2 regions of the Variovorax durovernensis genome follow, and region 2 is predicted to be linked to the other one. Evidence: riboswitches for the same ligand, from Rfam matches in the RefSeq annotation. Region 2 holds a riboswitch; the other holds the start of a gene.

Region 1 (4,404 bases), 3.3 Mb from region 2:
CGACGCCGTGCGCAACACGCTGGTCGGTCTGGCCGATGCGGGCAGCGACGGCATCCGCCGCACCGGCGACCTGGGCGCCGACGTGCTGGTGCGCCACATCATCGGGCTCGACCCGACGCGGCGCGGCATCGCGATTGCCGACACGGCCGAAGCCGGCATGCGCCTGACCTTCTGCCGCCGCAATGCGCAGGCGGCGCGGTTGGACCTGATGCGTATCTGCGCCGAGATCCGTGAAGAGCTGGAGCCGGAAGAGCAGACGCTGGCCACCGCGCGCGCCGTGGCGGCGGGCGAGGCCGAGGCGGCGCCGCATCCGGCAAGGCGCATCGCGGGAGCGGTATACGTGAGCTGTTCCGGGCGTGGCGGGCCGCATTTCGGCGCGCCGGGCGCAGAGTTGCAGATCGTGCGGCACGCGCTGGGCGACGTGCCGCTGGTCGGGTTCTTTGCCGCCGGAGAAATCGCGCGGCACCACCTGTATGGGTATACCGGGGTGCTGACGGTGTTCACGGCCAACGACTGACCGCCTTTCAGCCGCCGATCACGCCGGTTGCAGCACGCGCGGCTGCGGCGCCGGCATTCCCGTGAACGCGAAATCCACCTCCGGTGCGAGCCCGCTCACGATGCGCGCAATCGACTTGCCCGAGCCGCAGGCGTGCGTCCAGCCGAGCGTGCCGTGGCCGGTGTTCAGGAACAGGTTCGCGAGCTTGGTCCTGCCGATCAGCGGCACGTTGCTCGGCGTGGCGGGGCGCAGGCCGGTCCAGAACTGCGCCTGCGTGGTGTCGCCGGCGCCGGGGAACAGCTCTTCGACGCGGCGCACGATGGCTTCGCAGCGCACGCGGTTCAGGTCGCGGTCGTAGCCGTTGAGCTCGGCCGTGCCGGCGATGCGCAGGCGGTCGCCGGATTCCGAGGTGTAGCGCGAGAACACGAGCTTGAATTCGTCGTCGGTCAGCGAGACCTGGTGGGCTTTGGACGCGTCCTTGACGGGCAGCGTGACCGAATAGCCCTTGGCCGGATAGATCGGCAGGCGGATGCCCAGCGGCGCCGCAAGCAGCGGGCTCAGCGAGCCCATCGCCATCACGAAGGCATCGCCGCGGATGCGCTGGAAGCGGCCTTCGGCATCGGTGACCTCCACGTGATCGATGCTGCCGCCGGCCTCGCGCAGGGCGGTGACGGTGTGGCTCATCAGGAATTTCACGCCGGCTTCTGCCGCGAGCCGGGACAGCTCGCGTGCGAAGCGGTTGGCGTCGCCCGACTCGTCTTCTGCCGTGTAGGTCGCGCCGGCCAGTTTCGGGCGGATGTGGGCGAGGGCGGGCTCGATCTTCACGGCCTCGTCTGCCGAGATGACCTGGCGCTCGCAGCCCAGGGCGCGCATCTGCTCGGCGGGCGCAAGGGCGCCGTCGAACTCCTTCTGCGTCGTATAGAAATGGAGGATGCCCTGGGTGCGCTGGTCGTAGGCAATGCCGGTGTCGCGGCGCAACTGTTGCAACATCGAGCGGCTGTATGTGCCGAGACGCACGATCTGCTCGATGTTGTGGCGGGTGCGCGCCGGCGTGCATTCGCGCAGGAACTGCAGGCCCCACAGCCACTGGCGCATGTCGGCGCGGATGCGGAACAGCAGCGGGGCATCTTCCTTGCCCAGCCACTGCAGCACCTTGAGAGGCGCGCTGGGGTTGGCCCAGGGTTCGGCATGGCTGACGGAAATCTGCCCGCCGTTGGCGAAGCTGGTTTCGGCGGCCGGGGTGGCCTGCCGGTCGATCACGGTCACTTCGTGGCCGAGTTGCTGGAGGTAGTAAGCCGAGGTCACGCCGAGCAAGCCGGCGCCAAGAACGATCACGCGCATTTCAAGTACCTTTGAGGTGCTGCGCTTGAACGGCGGGCGAGGGTGAATACTATTGAATTAATAGCAAGCAACCGGACGACCGCTGTCCAAGTTGCCGCTCCCCCTGTCCTCGGTACCTGAGAGATTCACCCGCTGCGCCCGCAGAGGGTTTGCTCCTTCGGTGCATCGCGACCATGTTGAACGGTGCGATGGCTCTCCAGACGGCGTTTCAGTTGATGCAGTACAGACCCCCTGTTCGGGCCGACCTGAGCGTTTATGGGAGTTTGCGCCTTCGGTAGGGCCATTTGGTGGCCCGCTCTCCTGCAGTGGGTCGATTGTAGGCGGGGCTTGCGCGGGTGCCAACCGCGGAATTAAGGCCAGCGTGCCAATGGGATAATCGCCTGTTGATTTGCCGCAGGGCGATCGTTCCACAACAACAGGGGACCTCATGATCCTGGTTACCGGCGGCGCTGGCTTCATTGGCGCCAATTTCGTACTCGACTGGATCGCGAACAGCGACGAGCCGGTCGTGAATCTCGACAAGCTGACCTACGCCGGCAACCTCGAGACGCTCGCGTCGCTCAAGAACAACCCGAAGCACATCTTCGTGCAGGGCGACATCGGCGACAGCGCCCTGGTCGACCGCCTGCTGGCCGAGCACAAGCCGCGCGCCGTGGTCAACTTTGCCGCCGAATCGCATGTGGACCGCTCGATCCACGGCCCCGAAGACTTCGTGCAGACCAACGTGCTCGGCACCTTCCGCCTGCTCGAATCGGTGCGTGGCTTCTGGGGCGCGCTGCCGGCCGACCAGAAGACAGCCTTCCGCTTCCTGCACGTATCGACTGACGAGGTCTACGGCTCGCTTTCGAAGACCGACCCGGCCTTCACCGAAGAGAACAAATACGAGCCCAACAGCCCGTACTCGGCCAGCAAGGCCGCCAGCGACCATCTCGTGCGCGCCTGGCATCACACCTACGGCCTGCCGGTGCTCACCACCAACTGCTCCAACAACTACGGCCCGTTCCACTTCCCCGAGAAGCTGATCCCGCTGATGATCGTCAACGCGCTGGCCGGCAAGCCGCTGCCTGTGTACGGCGATGGCATGCAGGTGCGCGACTGGCTCTACGTGAAGGACCACTGCAGCGCCATCCGCCGCGTGCTCGAGGCCGGCAAACTGGGCGAGACCTACAACGTGGGCGGCTGGAACGAGAAGCCGAACATCGAGATCGTCAACACCGTGTGCGCGCTGCTCGACGAGCTGCGCCCCAAGGCCGACGGCAAGCCCTACAAGGAACAGATCACCTACGTCACGGACCGCCCGGGCCACGACCGCCGCTACGCCATCGACGCACGCAAGCTCGAAGCAGAGCTCGGCTGGAAGCCCGCCGAGACCTTCGACACCGGCATCCGCAAGACCGTCGAGTGGTACCTCGCGAACAGCGAGTGGGTGCGCAACGTGCAAAGCGGCGCCTACCGTGAGTGGGTGGAAAAGCAGTACGACGCAAAGGCCGCGGCATGAAGCTGCTGCTGCTGGGCAAGGGCGGGCAGGTCGGCTGGGAACTGCAACGCAGCCTCGCGCCGCTGGGCGAACTGGTCGCGCTCGATTTCGACAGCACCGATTTCCACGCCGACTTCAGCCGGCCAGAGCAATTGGCCGAGACAGTGTTGAAGGTGCGCCCCGACGTGATCGTGAATGCCGCAGCACACACCGCCGTCGACAAGGCCGAGAGCGAACCCGAATTCGCACGCAAGCTCAACGCCACGTCGCCCGGCGTGGTGGCCGAAGCCGCCCGGCAGATTGGCGCGCTGATGGTGCATTACTCGACCGACTATGTCTTCGACGGCAGCGGCAGCAAGCCCTGGAAGGAAGACGACGCTACCGGCCCGCTCAGCGTCTACGGGCAGACCAAGCTCGAAGGCGAACAACTGGTGGCGCAGCACTGCCCGAAGCACCTGATCTTCCGCACAAGCTGGGTGTACGCGGCGCGCGGCGGCAACTTCGCCAAGACCATGCTGCGCTTGGCCAAGGAGCGCGAAAAGCTGACCGTCATCGACGACCAGTTCGGTGCGCCCACCGGTGCCGAACTGCTGGCCGACGTGACGGCCCATGCCATCCGCGCCGCGCTGCAGGATCCGGCCAAGGCCGGGCTCTATCACGCGATTGCGGGCGGTGAAACGACATGGCACGGCTATGCGCGCTTCGTGCTCGAAATGGCGCAGCAGGCCGGCGTCGAGCTCAAGGCCGGCCCGCAGGCTGTCGAGGCCGTGCCGACCAGCGCCTTCCCGACCCCGGCGAAGCGCCCGCACAACTCGCGCCTGGACACTACCAAGCTGCAGGCCACCTTCGGCCTGCGCCTGCCGCCTTGGCAGGAAGGCGTTGCGCGCATGCTGCGCGAGACGCTCTGAGAAGCGAATACACACCAAAGAAAAGAATGACCACGACAATTCAACGCAAAGGCATCATCCTGGCCGGCGGCTCGGGCACTCGCCTGCATCCGGCCACGCTGGCAATGAGCAAGCAACTATTGCCGGTGTACGACAAGCCGATGATCTACTACCCGCTCAGCACGCTGATGCTCGGCGGCATG
Region 2 (4,404 bases):
ACCTCCCGCGAACGCATTCGCGAGGCGCACACCGCCTTGCTCCAGACGCCCAAGGTAGCCAGGTCCGACCTGGACCCTGCGCTGCTGGAGTTGACGCAAATATTCCACCGGCAGACGGCGATGGCAGGTAACTGCGATGTCTGCGTCGTCTTCCTGCCGAACAACGAGCCAAGCATGGGAACAGCCGCGGAGATGTTGACAGCCCACAACGCTGGACGGTTCGTGGTGGCGATTACCCGTATGCGGCAGAACCTGGCTGTGCTCGCCTGCTCCCAACTGATTGTCGAAAGCATGGAGACGTTCGAAAACTGGCTTTCGACGCTTGCAGTTTCACCCACGACGAAGGAAGGAGCGACCTGATGGTTGATGTTGAACTGTTGGTACGCGAGAGCGAGCGACCGGCGGAATTCCCCGGCCTCGATATCAAGACGAAATACCGCAAGGTATTGAATGAAGTGGTGGACGGCACCGATATCGCACCGATCCCGATTGCGACGATCGGCCTTCCTTTTGCCACGCCATGCGCTGCGAGCTGGGAGTACGGACGGCTCTCCGGTGTCTACACGCCACCTTCGCATGCCGCGATGCCTACCGGCAACATCTTTGGCGGATACCTCACGGGCCTGGTTGACCAGTGGGCCGGACTCGCTACTTACTCGGTCATACCCGATCGACTGCAAGTGCTCACCGTCAACATGAACATGGACTTCAAGGCCCCGGCCGTGATTACGGAAACCCGGCTGCAGGCCAGCGTGACGGCATTGACGGAAAGAAAAGCCATCGTTCAGGTGCTCGCCTGGCAGGCTGACATCCTTCTCTTCGAGGCGAACGTGGTCGAGGTCCTGGCGCCCTGGCGCGTCAAGCCAGCCTGAGGCTGGGGATCACAATGAATCGGACATCGCCACTTCTGCGCCCGATCACGATATCGGGCACCCTTTTGAACAACCGCGTCTTCATGGCGCCGATGACGCGCATGCGGGCCAACGGCACGGAATGTCCGACACTGCTGACCGCCAGGTACTACGCACAGAGGGCAACCGCCGGTTTGATCGTCACCGAGGCCACGCAGGTCTGCGCCCAAGGCAAGGGCTACTTCGGCACACCGGGTATCTACACTGATGCGCAGGAAGGTGCGTGGAGCCGCGTGGTGAAAGCGGTGCACGAAGCGGGCGGCCGAATTGCAATGCAACTCTGGCACGTGGGGCGCATCTCGCACAGCCTGAACCAGCCGGACGGCGCGCAGCCGGTCGCTCCTTCAGCCGTCGCCACACGACGCTCGAAGGTAAGCGTCTTCAAGGACGGGCGAATCCAGGAAGTGCGCTGCGAGCCAGCAAGGGAGCTTTCAGGCGATGAAATTTCCGTGATCGTCTCGCAGTACGCGGCAGCGGCGGAACGTGCAAAGCGGGCAGGCTTTGACTTTGTCGAAATTCATGCGGCCAACGGCTATCTGATCAACCAGTTTCTTTCCACGAATACCAACCTTCGGACAGACCAATACGGCGGCTCTCTTGAAAATCGGGCCCGCTTCCTGGAAGAAATCGTCGATGCGGTCTCTCTTGTCATCGGCGCAGGCAGGGTCGGAGTTCGCATATCGCCCAATGGGGTATTCAACGATATCGCCGACAGCGAAGCCGAACAAATGGCCTGTTTGCTAGCCCACAGCCTGAACGCCAAGGGGATCGCGTATCTGCATGTCGCAGAACCAGACTGGGCGGGCGGCGTTGCATTGACTGCAGCATTCCGACAGGGGCTACGCGAAAGATTCAGGAATTGCCTGGTTTTTTGCGGAAATTTCGACCAGAAATCAGCGGAGGAATTGCTGGCGCAAAAAGTTGCGGATGCGATGGCGTTTGGTCGTCTGTACATCGCGAATCCGGATCTGGTGACTCGCTTTGCCGGCGGCGCCAGGCTGAATGTGGCCGACCCATCGACTTTCTATTTCGGCAACACCAAGGGGTATACCGACTATCCGTCATTGGGAAGCTCCGAGGCCACAACGGCAACCGCTTGACCAGAGCGGCCGGCCGATAGTCCTTGGAACATGCCCTAGCCGATCAACTACACTCTCGAAGGTCAGGAGAGAGCCCCGCAAGCCGGGGCCGCCGAAGGCGCAGGGGTTTCCCGAACGCTCAGGCAAAAGGACTGACAAGGCGCCGGAAAACACCGGCGTTTCCTTGCTGGAGAGAGGCCGCCGTACCGCAAACGGCGCAGCGGCCCACCGAAGGAGCAAACCCCGATCGTGGGGCGAATCTCTCAGGTAAAGCGGACAGCAGGGGTGGCCCATGGCTTGCGTCATGGATTTTGTCTGCCCCTTTGGAGTGCCCCGTGGCCGCTTCCTCCGCACCCGCTACCGAACTTCTCAAGACGCCGCTGCACGACCTTCACGTGGAGCTCGGCGCCCGCATGGTGCCCTTCGCCGGCTATTCCATGCCGGTGCAGTACCCCGCCGGCCTCATGGCCGAACACAAGCACACGCGCGACGCGGCCGGCCTGTTCGACATCTCCCACATGGGCCAGCTGCGCCTCGTCGGCCCCGACGCCGCAGCCGCCTTCGAAACCCTGATGCCCGTCGACGTGATCGACCTGCCCGCCGGCAAGCAGCGCTACGGCCTGCTGCTGAACGACGAAGGCGGCATCCTCGACGACCTGATGTTCTTCAACGAAGGCCACGGCTCGCTCTTCGTGATCGTCAACGGCGCCTGCAAGGTGGCCGACATCGCCCACATCCAGCAGAAGATCGGCGCCCGCTGCGAAGTGCAGCCCTTGCCCGACCACGCCCTGCTCGCGCTGCAGGGCCCCCAGGCCGCGGCCACGCTGGCGCGCCTGTCGCCCGGCATCGAGCGCTTCGTGTTCATGACCGGCGGCGCGGTGCAGATCGGCGGCATTCCCGCCTTCATCACGCGCAGCGGCTACACCGGCGAAGACGGCTTCGAGATCTCGGTGGCCGCCAAGGATGCCGACGCACTGGCCCGCCTGCTGCTGGCCCAGCCCGAGGTCAAGCCCATCGGCCTGGGCGCGCGCAATTCGCTGCGGCTCGAGGCCGGCCTGTGCCTCTACGGCAACGACATCGACACCACCACCACGCCGGTCGAGGCCTCGCTCAACTGGGCGATGCAGAAGGTGCGCCGCGCGGGCGGCGCGCGCGAAGGCGGCTTCCCCGGCGCCGCGAAGATCCTCGCGCAGCTTGCCGCTGCCACGGCTGGCACCGCCGGCCACACCGACCACGACACGCTGAAGCGCAAGCGCGTCGGCCTCGTGGCGCTCGAGCGCATTCCGGTGCGCGACGGCACGCTTCTGCAGTCCTTCGAAGGCCAGGACATCGGCATCGTCACCAGCGGGCTGCTCGGCCCCACGGCCGACCGCTGCATCGCCATGGGCTACGTGGCCACCGCCTTCGCCGAGCCCGGCACCCGCGTGCAGGCCATCGTGCGCGGCAAGCCGGTGCCCATGGAAGTCTCGACCATGCCTTTCGTGCCGACCCGCTATTACCGCGGCTGAACGCGGCAGACCCGGCTAGGCTCTGCACCCCGATTCATTTTTTCCACGAGGAGTTTTCTCATGAGCATCAAGTACACCAAGGACCACGAATGGGTGTCGGCCGAAGGCGACGCAGCCACCGTCGGCATCACCGTGCATGCGCAGGACGCGCTGGGCGACGTGGTGTTCGTCGACCTGCCCGAAGTCGGCAAGACCTTCGCGCAAGGCGAAGTTGCCGGCGTCGTCGAGTCGGTCAAGGCCGCAGCCGACGTGTTCATGCCCGTGTCGGGCGAGATCACCGAAGTCAACGAAGCCCTGCGCGCCGACCCGTCGCTGGCCAACAGCGACCCGCTGGCCGCCGGCTGGTTCTTCAAGGTCAAGCTGAGCGAGCCCGCGCAGCTCGACGCCCTGCTGGACGCCGCCAGCTACGACAAGTTCGCGGCCGAATCCTGATCGCCTGATTCTTCTTCCGAGCCCCCTTCCTCCCGAGCCCTCACCGCCATGCCGATTCCCGCCCTTCCCTCTTTGCAAGAACTAGAGAACGCCGAAGAGTTTCTCGCCCGCCACATCGGTATCGATGCGGCGGACGAGGCGCGCATGCTGCCGGTGATCGGCTCGGAAACGCGGGCGGAGCTCATCGACGGCATCGTGCCCGCGGCCATCCGCCGCGCGCGACCGATGCGGCTGCCGGCCCCCGTGACCGAAGCCGACGCGCTGGCCGAGCTGAAGGCGATGGCGTCGAAGAACAAGGTGTTCAAGAACTTCATCGGCCAGGGCTACTACGGCACGCACACGCCGGGTGTCATCCTGCGCAACATTCTCGAGAACCCCGCCTGGTACACCGCTTACACGCCCTACCAGGCCGAGATCTCGCAGGGCCGCATGGAAGCCCTGCTCAACTTCCAGACGATGGTGTGCGACCTCACG

What was found. A riboswitch is a leader RNA that binds a small molecule or an ion and turns the genes downstream of it on or off. The one in region 2 is predicted to bind glycine.
Region 1: it holds a riboswitch for glycine, as region 2 does, so the genes downstream of both, ACWV14_RS28255 (D-amino acid dehydrogenase) here and gcvT (glycine cleavage system aminomethyltransferase GcvT) in region 2, are expected to answer to the same signal.

Annotation. Positions count from the first base shown of each region.
Region 1 is NZ_CDRNCW010000001.1:5,967,513-5,971,916, reverse strand. It holds gene ACWV14_RS28260 (FIST signal transduction protein) at 1-517, shown strand, start outside; gene ACWV14_RS28255 (D-amino acid dehydrogenase) at 536-1,837, opposite strand; glycine riboswitch at 1,931-2,047, opposite strand; glycine riboswitch at 2,059-2,150, opposite strand; gene rfbB (dTDP-glucose 4,6-dehydratase) at 2,265-3,335, shown strand; gene rfbD (dTDP-4-dehydrorhamnose reductase) at 3,332-4,222, shown strand; gene rfbA (glucose-1-phosphate thymidylyltransferase RfbA) at 4,249-4,404, shown strand, end outside.
Region 2 is NZ_CDRNCW010000001.1:2,706,635-2,711,038, reverse strand. It holds gene ACWV14_RS12920 (hypothetical protein) at 1-360, shown strand, start outside; gene ACWV14_RS12915 (PaaI family thioesterase) at 360-872, shown strand; gene ACWV14_RS12910 (alkene reductase) at 887-2,011, shown strand; glycine riboswitch at 2,065-2,155, shown strand; glycine riboswitch at 2,168-2,280, shown strand; gene gcvT (glycine cleavage system aminomethyltransferase GcvT) at 2,326-3,498, shown strand; gene gcvH (glycine cleavage system protein GcvH) at 3,559-3,930, shown strand; gene gcvP (aminomethyl-transferring glycine dehydrogenase) at 3,979-4,404, shown strand, end outside.